4 regions of the Thioalkalivibrio sp. ALE30 genome follow, and region 2 is predicted to be linked to each of the others. Evidence: predicted binding sites of a transcription regulator. Region 2 holds the regulator's gene; each other region holds the start of a gene.
What was found. Region 2 encodes FliA, which starts transcription of late flagellar genes. Its sites were predicted from a motif close to GCTAAAGTTNNNNNNNNNNCNGCCGATA; they were not measured.
Positions count from the first base shown of each region.

Region 1: a site for FliA is predicted at 1,746-1,773, ahead of D107_RS0107280 (methyl-accepting chemotaxis protein). Genes of this name have one in related genera too.
Region 3: a site for FliA is predicted at 1,708-1,735, ahead of D107_RS0101505 (flagellin). Genes of this name have one in related genera too.
Region 4: a site for FliA is predicted at 1,482-1,509, ahead of D107_RS0107570 (methyl-accepting chemotaxis protein). Genes of this name have one in related genera too.

Region 1 covers NZ_KB898171.1:170,874-174,127, forward strand. The annotation lists gene D107_RS0107280 (methyl-accepting chemotaxis protein) at 1-1,666, opposite strand, end outside; gene moaB (molybdenum cofactor biosynthesis protein B) at 2,106-2,642, opposite strand; gene rluB (23S rRNA pseudouridine(2605) synthase RluB) at 2,702-3,254, shown strand, end outside.
Region 2 covers NZ_KB898168.1:468,136-471,389, forward strand. The annotation lists gene D107_RS0102110 (chemotaxis protein CheA) at 1-248, opposite strand, end outside; gene D107_RS0102115 (protein phosphatase CheZ) at 294-1,070, opposite strand; gene cheY (chemotaxis response regulator CheY) at 1,166-1,546, opposite strand; gene D107_RS0102125 (RNA polymerase sigma factor FliA) at 1,588-2,355, opposite strand; gene D107_RS0102130 (MinD/ParA family protein) at 2,352-3,176, opposite strand.
Region 3 covers NZ_KB898168.1:334,658-337,911, reverse strand. The annotation lists gene D107_RS14225 (flagellar protein FlaG) at 1-190, opposite strand, end outside; gene D107_RS0101505 (flagellin) at 265-1,629, opposite strand; gene D107_RS0101500 (YIP1 family protein) at 2,256-2,882, opposite strand; gene D107_RS0101495 (hypothetical protein) at 2,997-3,206, shown strand; gene cobS (adenosylcobinamide-GDP ribazoletransferase) at 3,210-3,254, opposite strand, start outside.
Region 4 covers NZ_KB898171.1:225,925-229,178, reverse strand. The annotation lists gene D107_RS0107570 (methyl-accepting chemotaxis protein) at 1-1,412, opposite strand, end outside; gene D107_RS0107565 (DASS family sodium-coupled anion symporter) at 1,592-3,094, opposite strand.

The DNA.
Region 1 (3,254 bases), on a different contig from region 2:
CCTGGGTCTGGCTGGCGGCCATCGCCGTTACGGCCTGATCCGCACGCTTCTGCACCGCCTCGATCATCTGCTGAATCTCGGTGATTGACTCCTGCGTGCGGACGGCGAGGTTGCGAACCTCCTCGGCGACCACCGCGAACCCACGACCGTCTTCCCCTGCGCGCGCTGCCTCGATTGCGGCGTTCAGAGCCAGCAGGTTGGTCTGGTCGGCGACGTTGTTGATGACCTGCAGGATGTCGCCGATATTGTCGCTGTCACCCTTGAGCGCCGTGATGACCTCGGCGGTGCTCTGGATCTCGTTCGAGAGCTTGTTGATCGAGGTGACCGATGCGCTGACCACGTTGCGGCCACTCTGGGCCTGTTCCGTGGTTTCTCGCACGACATCTGCCGTGCTCTGGCTGTTGCGGGCGACCTCCTCGACGGTCGCGGTCATCTCGTTGATCGCTGCGGCCGCGTCACTGAGCTGGGCGTTCTGGCGATTTACACCCTTGTCGGTCTCTTCGTTGATGTGTGAAAGCTCGGTAGCGGCCGAGGCGACTTCCTCGGCATGGCCGCGAACGCTGCCGATCAGTTCGCGCAGGCGGGACTGCATGGTGGCGATGGCCGCGAGCAACGACGAGTCATCGTCCTTGCGCAGCTGGATCGGGACGGTCATGTCGCCCTCCGACACCTGGCGGACGACGTCCGATGCGTAGGCAGGATCGCCCCCTAGTGTGCGCAGGACGTTGCGGATTACCCCGAGGCTGATCAGCGAGGCCGCGATCAGGATGGCGATGGTGAGGCCGACGACCCACCAAAGCGCGCGTTGCAGCTCGGCCAGTGCGACCCCTTCGTCGAGCTCCATCAGCAGGCCCCAGCCAAGCAGGGGGATGTCGGTAAAGCTACCGATCACCGCAGTCCCGATTGCGTTTTGGTAGCGTCCGACCCCACTGTCACCCGCGGCGATCGCCTGTGCAGCCCGGGTGTCGATTGGCTGGTCCGTATCGGGGGCCGATTCAACCGGTGTCACGGGATGCCGGTCGCGGTCTACGAGGTAGATCTCGGATCCTTCGCCGAGATCGATCGCGTTGACCCGATCAAAGATCGTGTCGAGTTGCACCGCCCCGCGCATCACGGCGATTGGTTCGCCATCCGGTCCTTCGATCGGAATTGCGACGGTGCTGACCCGATTGCCCGTCGCGCGGGAAACCACCGGCCGCGAGAAGGTGTCCTCCCCACTGATCGCGCTCTGGAACCATGCCCGGTCGGGCACATTGAAATCGTTCGCCTCCTCGCGGCTGAGGACGCGCGCCTGTCCGTCGAAGGCCACTCCGACCTCGCCCATGCCGTCGGCATTCACGACAAAGATCGTGTCGTATTCACCGCGCAGCGACGCGATCTGCTCGATCAGGTGCTCGAGTTCATCGAGGTCCATGCCGCGAGCTGCATCGAGGCCTGCGAGGTAGCGCATTTCATCCTGCCGCCCCAGGAGCCATTCGTTGAAGGACTGGGCGTTGGATTCGCCCATTGCGTGAAGCCGGTCGATGGTCGCGTCGGTGTAGGAGGCGCGGTACTGCAAGAAGATGAGGGTGGCAACGATGAGGATCGCGCCCACGATGAGAGACAGGATCATCAGCGTCAGGCGGGTACCGAAGCCGACACTGGAGAGGGGGTTCAGGGATGTCATCGCGTTGTCCTTCCATTTCGTTGTTCTAGTCGGAGGGCGACAAGCAGATCCGTGTGAGCGCCGCACCCGATACAGGGGGTAGCGGCACGCCCAAAGGCTTTTTTAGAGCATTTTGGGCATTTTTCTTGTGGGAACGGTGTATCGCGTTTCGGTAAGGACGGATTTCCCGGTAATCGTTATCCGGGATCCTGGCGGCAGGGGTTGCCCCGACGGGGGAGATCCCGGCTTTTCGCTACGCTCCGGCCGGGATGACGATGCAGGGGTAAAGGGCGGCGCTGGTGATATTCCAGGAAAGGCGCGGATTACAGCGACCTGCGGCTGGCTATGCCGCCTCCGGAGGATCTCCGTGACTGGCCGACTCTCGTTGCTAATCAGGTCCGCTTTCGAGCTTGGCCTTGTTCGTGCCTTCGTGCTCTTCGTGGTGAAATCCGTATTTCCCTCAGGACTCCGTCAGGCGCGGCATCAGCATGGTGAGGTTGCAGGGCATGGTGCGGTCGTCGAGCTGGGCCTGGATGATGCGGTCCCAGGCGGTGCGGCAGGCGCCGGTGGAGCCGGGCAGTACGAAGAGGTAGGTGCCGTTCGCGACCCCTGAAAGGGCGCGGGACTGCAGGCTGGATGTGCCGATCTCTTCATAAGAGAGCATGCGGAACAGCTCGCCGAAGCCCTCGATGGTCTTGTCCAGCAGTACCGAGGCGGCCTCGGGTGTGCCGTCACGGCCGGTGATGCCAGTGCCGCCGGTGGTGAGCACCGCATCGATCTCGGGGTCGGCGATCCAGCGCGAGAGTTCCGCGCGGATGGCGTAGATGTCGTCCTTCACGATCCCGCGATCGGCCAGGCGGTGGCCGGCGCCTTCGAGGCGTTCCACGAGGGCATCGCCGGAGCGGTCCTCCGCCAGTTCGCGGCTGTCGGAGACGGTGAGCACGGCGATGTTCAGCGGCGTCCGGACGGGGGTGGTCTCCGGCGTGGAATCGGTCATGGCAACGTCCTGTTGGTGTATCGTGGCGCCCATCTTAATGAGTTGCTGGAGTTCCGGGAATGTCGGAGCGGGTACAGAAGGTCCTGGCGGCGCGCGGGCTGGGTTCGCGGCGCGAGATCGAGGGCTGGATCGAGCGTGGCGAGGTGCAGGTGAACAACCGGACCGCGCAGCTGGGGGATCAGGTCGACGAGCACGACGTGATCCGTGTGCGCGGCCGTATCGTGCGGCGCCCGGAGCATCCACATCGGTGGATCGTGTATCACAAGCCGGTGGGCGAGATCTGCAGCCGCTCCGATCCCGAGGGTCGGCGACCGGTGTTTGCCAGCCTGCCGCGTCTGAAGGGGCAGCGCTGGGTGGCGGTAGGCCGGCTGGACCTGAATACTTCGGGCCTGCTGCTGTTTACCACCGACGGTGAGCTGGCCAACCGGCTGATGCACCCGAGCATGGCGCTGGAACGCGAGTATGCCGTGCGGGTACTCGGCGAGGTGCCGCCGGCCACGCTGGACATGCTGCGCGAGGGTGTGGAGCTCGAGGACGGCCCGGCGCGTTTCGACAGCCTGGAGGAGCAGGGCGGGGACGGCGCCAATCACTGGTATCACGTGATCGTCAGCG
Region 2 (3,254 bases):
CGCCGCTCACCGTTACGCAGCAGGTTGAAGACGTCCTCCGCGTGATGGCACACGGTCACCAGGGGATCCAGGCTCAGGAAGCCGGCCCCGCCCTTGATGGTATGGAAGCTACGAAAGACCGCATTCAGCAGATCCCGGTCATCCGGATTCTGTTCCAGGTCGATGAGTTGCTCGTTGAGCCCCTCCAGCAGTTCCCCGGCCTCGATCAGGAAGTCCTGAAGGATTTCGTCATTGGGGTCGATGGCCATTCAGTCTCTCCGGTCGCGTGGCGCCATTCGCATGAGGGGAACTGCCTAGAAGCCCAGGCTCGATAGCAGATCGTCCACCTCGTCCTGTCCTTGAACGACATCCGCGGCGGAATCTTGAGTCTTGGGCACGCTGGGACCGTGACCCTTGCGGTCCGCCTCGCGATCCTCCTCGCGTTGTTCAAGCGACGCCTCGGCCGCCTCGACCTGCTCCATGCGCCCACTGGAGAGCCGGATCAGGGACACCAGGTTCTCTTCCAGGTCGGTCACCAGCTGGATCACGCGGCGAATCACCTGGCCGGTAATATCCTGATAGCTCTGTGCCATCAGCACCTCGGAGAGCAGCCGGCGCAGCTCCTCGGTGTCTTCCCCCGCCTGCGCGAAGAACGTGTCGAGCTCGCGGGCAAAGTCCCGGAACTCCTCCACCGAGAGCTGGCGGTTGCGAAAGCGCGTCCACTTCGCCGTCAGGTCGGCCGCCTGCTGACTGAACGACTCCGCGATCGGCAGGCTCGACTCGATGGCATTCATGGTGTCGTGGGCCGCCTGTTCGGTCATCGTGACCACGTAATTCAGGCGTTCCTTTGCGTCCGGGATCTCCGCCTGGGTCAGTTCGACCAGACGCGAATCGCCGCGGAAGCTTTGCAGGGCCTCGTGAAGATCACGGGTCAGCTTGCCCAGCTCGTCGAAGAGTTCGCGGTCATAGGGGCGCGCCAGATCCTGCACCAGCGCCCGGGCGCCCGTGTCGTCGCCCGCCTCCAGCGTCTTGACCAACTGCCGCGCAAGCTCCAGCTGATCGTCGCGTGGTGGGTGTTCCTGTTCAGTCATGAGAAGCCTCTTGCGGGTACGGCGCGGAAGGTTTCGGACGACGCCCGCGGCGGTCGGTGCCACGGGCGTCGGGCATATCGGTCACAGGCCCATGATTATCCCTGTGCTTCAATGCGTTCGAAGATCTTGTCGATCTTTTCCTTCAGCGTCTCGGCGGTGAACGGCTTGACCACGTAGCCGTTCACGCCCGCCTCGGCCGCCTCGACGATCTGGTCGCGCTTGGCCTCCGCCGTCACCATCAGCACCGGCATGGACTTGAGGTTCGGGTCGGCGCGCACGGCCTTCAGCAAGTCGATCCCCGGCATGTTGGGCATGTTCCAGTCGGTGATCAGAAAGTCGAAATCCCCGTTCTGCAGCATAGGCAGCGCGGTGCTGCCGTCGTCGGCTTCCTGGGTATTGTTGAAGCCAAGATCACGCAACAGGTTCTTGATAATGCGCCGCATCGTGGAAAAGTCGTCCACGATGAGAATCTTCATTCCCTTGTCCACACGTCACTCCGGGATTCGTAGGGTGGGTTTTAGAATAACTGCAAAGCCGTACCGTCTTCGAGCCACGAACCCAGGCGGGCGCGCAGTCGAATGGTGGCCTGACTTCGGATCTGGCTGACGCGCGACTCGGTCACGCCCAGCACGGCGCCGATCTCGCGCAGGTTGAGCTCTTCGATGTAGTAGAGCGACAGCACCAGCCGCTCGCGTTCGGGGAGGTCGCCGAGGGCTTCGGCCAGTTCCTGACGGAACTCACCGGCCTCGAGGGTGCGGGCCGGCGACACCTCCTGCCCTTCGATCACGCGATCGGCCCCGTCGTCACCCCCGCCGAGGTCGTCCAGGGCGAACAGGTGGGCTCCGGCGTGATCCTGCAGCATCTCGTAGTACTGGTCGATCGGCACGTCCAGCTCGGCGGCGACCTCGCTGCCACGCGCCGCCCGCCCCTCGCGCGCCTCGACGGTCTGGATCGCCGCGGCAATACGCCGACTGTTGCGGTGCACCGAACGCGGTGTCCAGTCACTGCGGCGCAGCTCGTCGATCATCGCGCCACGGATGCGGATCCCGGCGTAGGTGGCAAAGGTCGCGCCCTGGCCGCCCTCGAACTGGCGCGCCGCCTCGAGCAGCCCGATCATGCCCGCCTGAATCAGGTCATCCACCTGCACCGAGGCGGGGAGCCGCGCCATCAGGTGATGGGCGATGCGGTGGACCAGCTCGACGTGATCGGCAATCAGCTCCTCGTGCCCGCCGCTGGCCGCGGAGGCCGCCTGATAGCCGGAAAGTCGATTACGCGTCGTCATCATGCGCTCTGCAGCATCCGTTCCACGAAAAACCCGACGCCACCGTGGTCACCGCCGCCCACCGGCCAGCGGTCTACGGTCCGTGCCAGTTCGGCAAAGGCCTTCCCCGCCGGGCTCCCGGGGTACTGCTGTACCACTGGCGCGCGTTTCTGCACCGCCTTGCGCAGGTGATCATCCATCGGAATATAGCCGGCCAGGTCGAGCACCACCTCCGGCAGGTAGTTGCCGCAGACGGTATTGAGTTTCTGCATCAGTCGCTCGGCGCCTTCGCGGCCGTCGACCATGTTCGTCACCATGCGGAAGCGACGCAGGCCATGATCGCGGTGCAGGACCTTGATCAGGGCATAAGCGTCGGTAATCGAGGCGGGCTCGTCGCAGACCACCACCAGGGTCTCCTGGACCGCGCGGCAGAACGACGTCACGGATTCCTGCAGGCCGGCCGCGGTGTCCACGATCAGCACATCCAGGGGTTTGCGATAGGCGCTGAAGGCATGGATCAGACCGGCATGCTCGGCCGGCGTCAGGTTGGCCATCGCCGCGATCCCCGAAGCCGAAGGCACCACCTTTACCCCGTCCGGCCCCTGGACGAGCACATCCTCCAGGCTGTCCACATCACCGGTCACCAGGTCGTGCAGCGTGCGCTCGGGACGCATCCCCAGCAGCAGGTCCACGTTGGCCAGGCCCAGATCGGCGTCGAACAGCATGACCTCGCGCCCGAGCCGGGCCAGGCCCACCGACAGGTTCACCGATACGTTGGTCTTGCCCACCCCGCCCTTGCCCGAGGCAACCGCGATGACCTTCAACGGCTTGTTAGTGCGTGGCATAGCGCCCCTTCCCGACCGGTTGAATCAGTTCCAGCGTGGCGGGCTCCGCCGCCCGTGCCGGACGTGCCTGGGCGCGCG
Region 3 (3,254 bases), 130 kb from region 2:
TGGCCTCAATCGCCGGTCCGGCGGAACCGGGAGCCGTTGATTCCGAACGATTGTCCGCTCGAGCCACGGCCTCCGGTCGCACCTCGCCACGAACAAGACCCGCACCGGGACCCGGGACCTTGGCTCCCTCGCCCCCGCGCGGGTTCACTGCCACCAGCGGTGATGTGATATTGCCGATTCCATCACTCATATCGCTGTCCTCTTCAGAAGGGGAGGATGGCGCCCTCGCCATCCTCCCTCAACCAGAAGCCCGAGTGATCGAGCTTACTGCAGCAGGGCCAGCACGTTCTGCGGAACCGCGTTAGCCTGCGAGAGCACCGAGGTACCCGCCTGCTGCAGAACCTGGGCTCGGGTCAACTCGGCCGTCTCGGCCGCGAAGTCCGCATCCTGGATCCGCGAACGGGCGGCGGACAGGTTCTCCGAGGAAATTTCCAGGTTGTTGATGGTGTTCTCGAAGCGGATCTGAACCGCACCCAGCTCGGCTCGGAGACCGTTCACCTGCTGCAGGGCAAAGTCGAGAGTTTGAAGCGCACTCTGAGCATTGTCGAACGTCAGGACGTTCACCTCGCCCAGGACGCTGTTTTCCGGATCGATATCATCCAGACCCAAGTCGCCGTCTGCACCACCCTGCACGTTGATCGCACCATCAACCTCAGTGGACAGCTCAATGCCAGCCAGAAAGGTCTCATCAATTCCACCCAGGACGTCTGCGTCACCAGCCTCGGAAATCTCGATGGAAGACGAAGAACTCGTAAGCACTAGGCCGCCATCGTCAGCAGCTGTAACTCCTGTCTGTGCCGACACATCGTTGATTTTGGCAATGGTAGACGCAAGGTCATCACTGTCGTCCAGCGTTATATTGACGTTGTTAATCGTCAGAGTCGCAGTCTGGCCACCCGCAAGCTCATTATTGAACGTGAAGTCATCTGCAACTGTTTGCGAGGCAACGGAAGCAAACACTTCGCTATCGGCCGACACCGCATTGATGGCGTTGACGATATCCTGGGTCGTGCTGTTTTCGTCGATGTTACTGAGGTCGACTTCAGCGCCATTGATACTGAGGTCAGCCAGTGTTTCCAGATCCGAAGCAGCAATCGCACTCCCGACATCCGTCGCAGCCCCCAATTGCGAGGTGCGGGCATCAACGCCATCAACCGAGATCGTTTGTCCCTGGTTGGCGCCCACCTGGAAAGTCAAATCCGACAGCGTACCGTCCAGGATCTTCTGGCCGTTAAATTCCGTAGCATCCGCCACGCGACCAACTTCGGCGATCAGCTGCTGCACTTCGTTGTTCAGCGCCTGACGATCTTGGGCCGAGTTGGTGTCGTTGGAGGACTGCACGGCCAGCTCCCGGATACGCTGCAGCGCGTCGCCGATGGTGCCCAGCGCGCCTTCCGCGGTCTGCGAGAAGGAGATGCCGTCGTTGGCGTTACGCACGGCCTGATTCAGGCCGCGGATCTGGGTAGTAAAGCGCTCGGCAATCGCCAGACCGGCTGCGTCATCCTTGGCGCTGTTGATACGCAGGCCCGAGGACAGACGCTCCAGGCTCTGAGCCAACGCGCCCTGGGAATTGTTCAGGTTGCGCTGCGCGTTCAGGGAAAGAACGTTGGTGTTAATTACTTGGGACATGATCGCTCTCCTGTAGAGTCGTTCGTCACCGCCTCGGGCGGTTCTGGTGAACGGGCCGATCCCCGCTCTCAGATGCCTTAACGACCTTTCCCACAGAACCTTTAGCCCATCTTTGAAATTTTTTTCGCCGCGGGCGGCAAATCCTTGCCGCCCGCGGCGCATGCGCCCTCCAACCCGCCACACCACGCGCCACAGCCACGCCATCATCGGCACCCCATGCGCCGCCGTCACCCCCACCGGAGCGCACCCTTCATCGTCATCCCGGCCGGAGCGCAGCGGAGAGCCGGGATCTCCCCACGCCGGACCAGCCCCAACGTACGGCTAGCCCGTACCGTGGAGATTCCGGACAACCGCTGCGCGGTTTCCGGAATGATAATGCTGTGGCGTAGGAAGCGAGCCCTCTCGCCGATCGGGCCTGGCCACCGCTCGGCGTTTCAGAGGCTTTGTACACAGGCCCCGGAATTCAACCTTGGCTCCACACCACCCACGCAACGCGATAGCCCACCGCCGGTCCCGCTACTGTAGGAGCCCAGCCCCCTGGGCGATCGGGCCGGGCATCTGGCATTGATGAAGGGAAATCGCCCAGAGGGCTGGGCTCCTACAAGTGTTACCCCGACAACGGGGGCTCAGATCAGCCAGGTGGTACCGATGCGGTGCTCAGGCGTGGCGCCGGGGATCAGGTCCATCAGGAGCCAGCCGAAGATCAGGGTGATGAAGGCGCCGCTGAAGATGGTGGCCACGAACAGGCCGATGCGGTTGCCGCGGCGCAGGCCGACGATCTCGCGCAGGGACCAGTAGAGCAGCCACAGCGAGTACATGATCAGCAGCAGGCCGATGCCGTTGCCCCAGGGCCAGGGGAATGCGGCGACGACCTTGCCCACCCAGCCGGGCAGCAACCCGACCGTTACGGCCAGCATGGCCCGGTCCGGGTGCGAGTAGCCCTGGAACAGTTCGGTCAGGTAGTGCGCGGACCAGGCCATCCCCAGGACCCCGATGCTCATCGCCAGCGCGCTGTAGACGCCAAAGCCCCACGCCCCGGGCATTGCCTCGGGTGGCAGCCCGGTCGGCATGATCTGGTACAGCCACTGACTGGCGATCACGCTGACCAGCAGCACCGGCAACGCCAGGCCCAGGAACGTCTGCCACCAGGGCGGTGCCAGCTCGATCGCCCGCGCATCACGCACAACCGCCAGCGGGTTCACGAGCGCGCGCAGCGTCATGCGGGCCGGATTCAGTCTCACGGGAACGGTCATCACCAGAGTATGTGGCAATTACGTGACCGTTCGATGACAGGTTTTGCTAACTTCCGACATGCACCATCTGGTTCTGGACCGGGAGACGCATCATTGGCTCGCTTGACGATCCGTTTGCCTGACGAAAAGTACGAACGTCTGAAGGTTCTGGCGCGCGAACGCGGGACCAGCGTGAATCGCCTTGTGGACGGGATGGCCACGCTGATGATTGCCGAGCACGACGCGGAAACCCGTTTCCGGGCTCGTGCCTTGCGCGGGCAGGGTCGGGAGCAGGAAGGTCTGGCCCTGCTGGACAAGGCGATGGGAGGGCCCTCGCCGGATTAAGTTCTAATGGAGCCCGAGCGTCAGTACGAGGATGACCAGCACGGAGGT
Region 4 (3,254 bases), on a different contig from region 2:
TCGAGGACCTTGTTGATCTCCTCGGCGTCCTGCGAAAGACGACTGACCACCTCGGCGGCGCTGTCCACCTGAGTGGACAGGCCATTGATCGCGGTGACCGTCTTCTGCACCACCTGCTGGCCGGCGTTCGCATCCTGATCGGTGGTCTGCGCGGCGGCGGCGGCGTCCGCCGCATTCCGGGCCACTTCCTGCACGGTGGCCGTCATCTCGTTCATCGCGGTGGCGACCTGGTCGGTCTCCGCCTTCTGGCGGCGGACCTGCTCGTTGGTCTCCTCGCTGGTCGCGGACAGCTCGTTGGCCGCGGCCGCTACCTGGTCGGAACCGGCCGCCACCTGCTGGATCAGCACCCGGATCTTCTCCACGAAGTTATTGAAAGCGATGGAGAGATCCCCCAGCTCGTTCTTGCCGGATACCTTCAGCTGACGCGTCAGGTCCCCTTCGCCACTAGCGATGTCGTTCAGCCGGTCCACGGTCTGGCACAACGGCCGCACGATGCTGCGCGTCAGGAACCAGGCCAGCAGCGCGCCCAGGACCACAGCAATCACGCCGACCATCACCACGGTACCTGTGGCATTGCGCGCCATGTCGACATAGGCACTGCGATCGACCATCAGCTCGAGGACGCCCACCGCGTCCCCGGAGAAGTCCATCACCGGCCGCGCGATCACCGCCATCGGCTTGCCCTGGTAGGTCACGTTGCGCACGTGTCGCTCGCCACCGAGCACCTCGCGCATCTCGGCGGCGCTGAAGGTGGCCTCGCCATCGATGGTGCCGCCAAAGCGGCTGAAACGTCCGTCGTCCCGCAGGTACAGCGCGACCGGCGCCCCCAGCTCCTCGGTAAACTGCTCGAAGAAGGGATCACCGAAGGACAGGCCAAACTCCACCGAGCCCACGTGCTCACCGTTATGGGCGATCGGCACGACACCTCGAATCCCGAGGCCCGCCACACCCTCTTCCAGACCGGAGATCGGCGCCTGGTTATTGTTGGTATCGACCACGGTCTGGCGGAAGCCGGACAGGTCGTCATCGAAGCGGTCCGGACGATGCACGCGCAGGAAGGACGTCGCCGGCGGCGTATGGAACTGGTACTGGCGCACCCCGTAGTCCGTGCTCAGCGACTCGAAGGTCGGCACGGTCATCGCAGCCAGCCGTTCGCGATCGCCCGTGGCCAATGCCTCCTGGATATCCGGGATGCGGGCGACCGTCTCGGCCATCGCCGTGGCTCGCGCCGCCTCCTGGTCCAGCCGATCCAGCAACTGTCCGGCCAGGTCGTTCAGCTCGCGCTGCTCGGCGCGGTCCGCCATCGTGCCCAGGGCGTTCATCACCACCACCAGCGTCAGCACCACGGCGAGCACGACCACGCCGATGATGCCCACCATGAGCCGCACGCCAATCCGGATATTGTCAAACATGTCTGCGCGTCCTTTCCTGCACCGGTCACGGCCGGCTTCAGAATCAAGATTCAGGTCAGTCGTCCTACCTAGCGGCGGCGAATCCTAAAACTTGAATACGAAGGTACTTTCTTCCCCACAGGTTCTCAGGGGACAAGATTGCTTCGGTGGGCCGCTTCCGAGCTCCGCGCTCAGACGGGCTACAACAACAGAATCTCGGCAAACGCGTAGACCACCAGGCTGATCAGCACCAGCGCCAGCACCGAGAGCAATGCCCCGCCACGCACCATGTCCAGCACCCGCAGCCGGTTGCTGGCGAACACGATGGCGTTGGGTGGCGTCGCCACCGGCAGCATGAAGGCCACCGATGCCGCAAACGCCACCGGCAGGGCCAACAGCAGTACGGGCACCTCCATGCTCAGCGCGAACGCGGTCACCAGCGGCAACAGCGTGGCCGCCGTGGCGGTATTGCTCGTCACATGACTCAGGGTCATGGTCAGGAGCGCCACCCCGGCCATGATCAGGATCAGCGGCCAGGCCTGGGCGATCACCAGGGCATCCGCCGCCAGCTCCGCCAGCCCGCTGGACTCGATCGCCGCACCCAGGCTCAAGCCCCCGCCTACCAGCAACAGCACGCCCCAGGGGAGCTCGCGCGTATTGTCCCAGCTCAGCAGCCGGCGCTGTTCGCGCGACCCCGACGGGACCAGGAACAGCAACCCGGCCCCGAGGATCGCGATGCCGGCATCGGTCAGCGAGATCGGTAGCCAGCCCTCGAGCAGCGGCCGTGTCAGCCAGGCCAGCGCAACCAGCAGAAACACCCCGGCCACCCGCTTTTCCGCGACCGACCAGGGGCCCACGGTCGCGCGCTGTTCGTCCAGCAGCGCGCGCAGACCGTTCAGCTCCACCCGGTGCACCGGAAACACCCAGCGAGTCAGCGACCACCACGCAAGGGCCAGCAGCACCGCCGCCAGCGGCAGCCCCAGGGTCATCCATTCCAGGAACCCGATCTCCATCCCGTGGCGATCCCCGAGGTACGCGGCCGTCAGGGCATTCGGCGGCGAACCGATGATGGTCGCCATGCCCCCGATGTTCGCGGCGAACGCGATGCCCAGCAGGAGCGCCAGGGCCGGGCGTCGCGATTCCATGTCCGGCCCCTGTGGAGACGCGCCGCGCTCGATCAGTCCAAGCACCGAGAGCGCGATCGGCAGCATCAGGGCCGCCGTCGCGGTATTGCTGACCCACATGGACAACCCCGCCGTGGCCAGCATGAAGGCCCCCACGAGCACATGCAGGCGATTGCCGGCGCGCGCCACGATCGCCAGCGCCATGCGCCGGTGGAGATCCCAGCGCTGCACGGCCAGGGCAATGGCGAAGCCGCCCATGAACAGGAAAATGATCGGATTCGCGTACGGCGCGGTGGCCTCGTCCATGGGCACGATGTCGAGCACCGGCAGGACCGCGATCGGCAGGAGCGCCGTCACCGGCAGCGGCAGGGCCTCGCTGATCCACCAGGTCGCCATGAACAGCGTCAGGCCCAGAACCCGCCAGGCCGCCGGATCGAACCCCGCCGGGGCCGGCACCAGCAGGAAGATGACGAAGATCGCCGGCCCCAGCAACAGACCGATGCGCCCGCGCCAGTTCACCGGAGGGGTCTTTTCCGGTTGGGTGTCGCGTTGCCCTGCCGTGTCCTCGGTCGCTGCCATGGGCCTCTTTCGTCGGTCAAACATCAGGGTATACGGCCCGGGCCAAAACCAACCCGTACCATCGGAAATTGCATCGTCCGGGCAACGTGACTATCGTTGTCCCGTTATGCGGCGTCCCCGTTTCGGGACGCTGCCACAGCAGTTTCTCACGACACTGTCC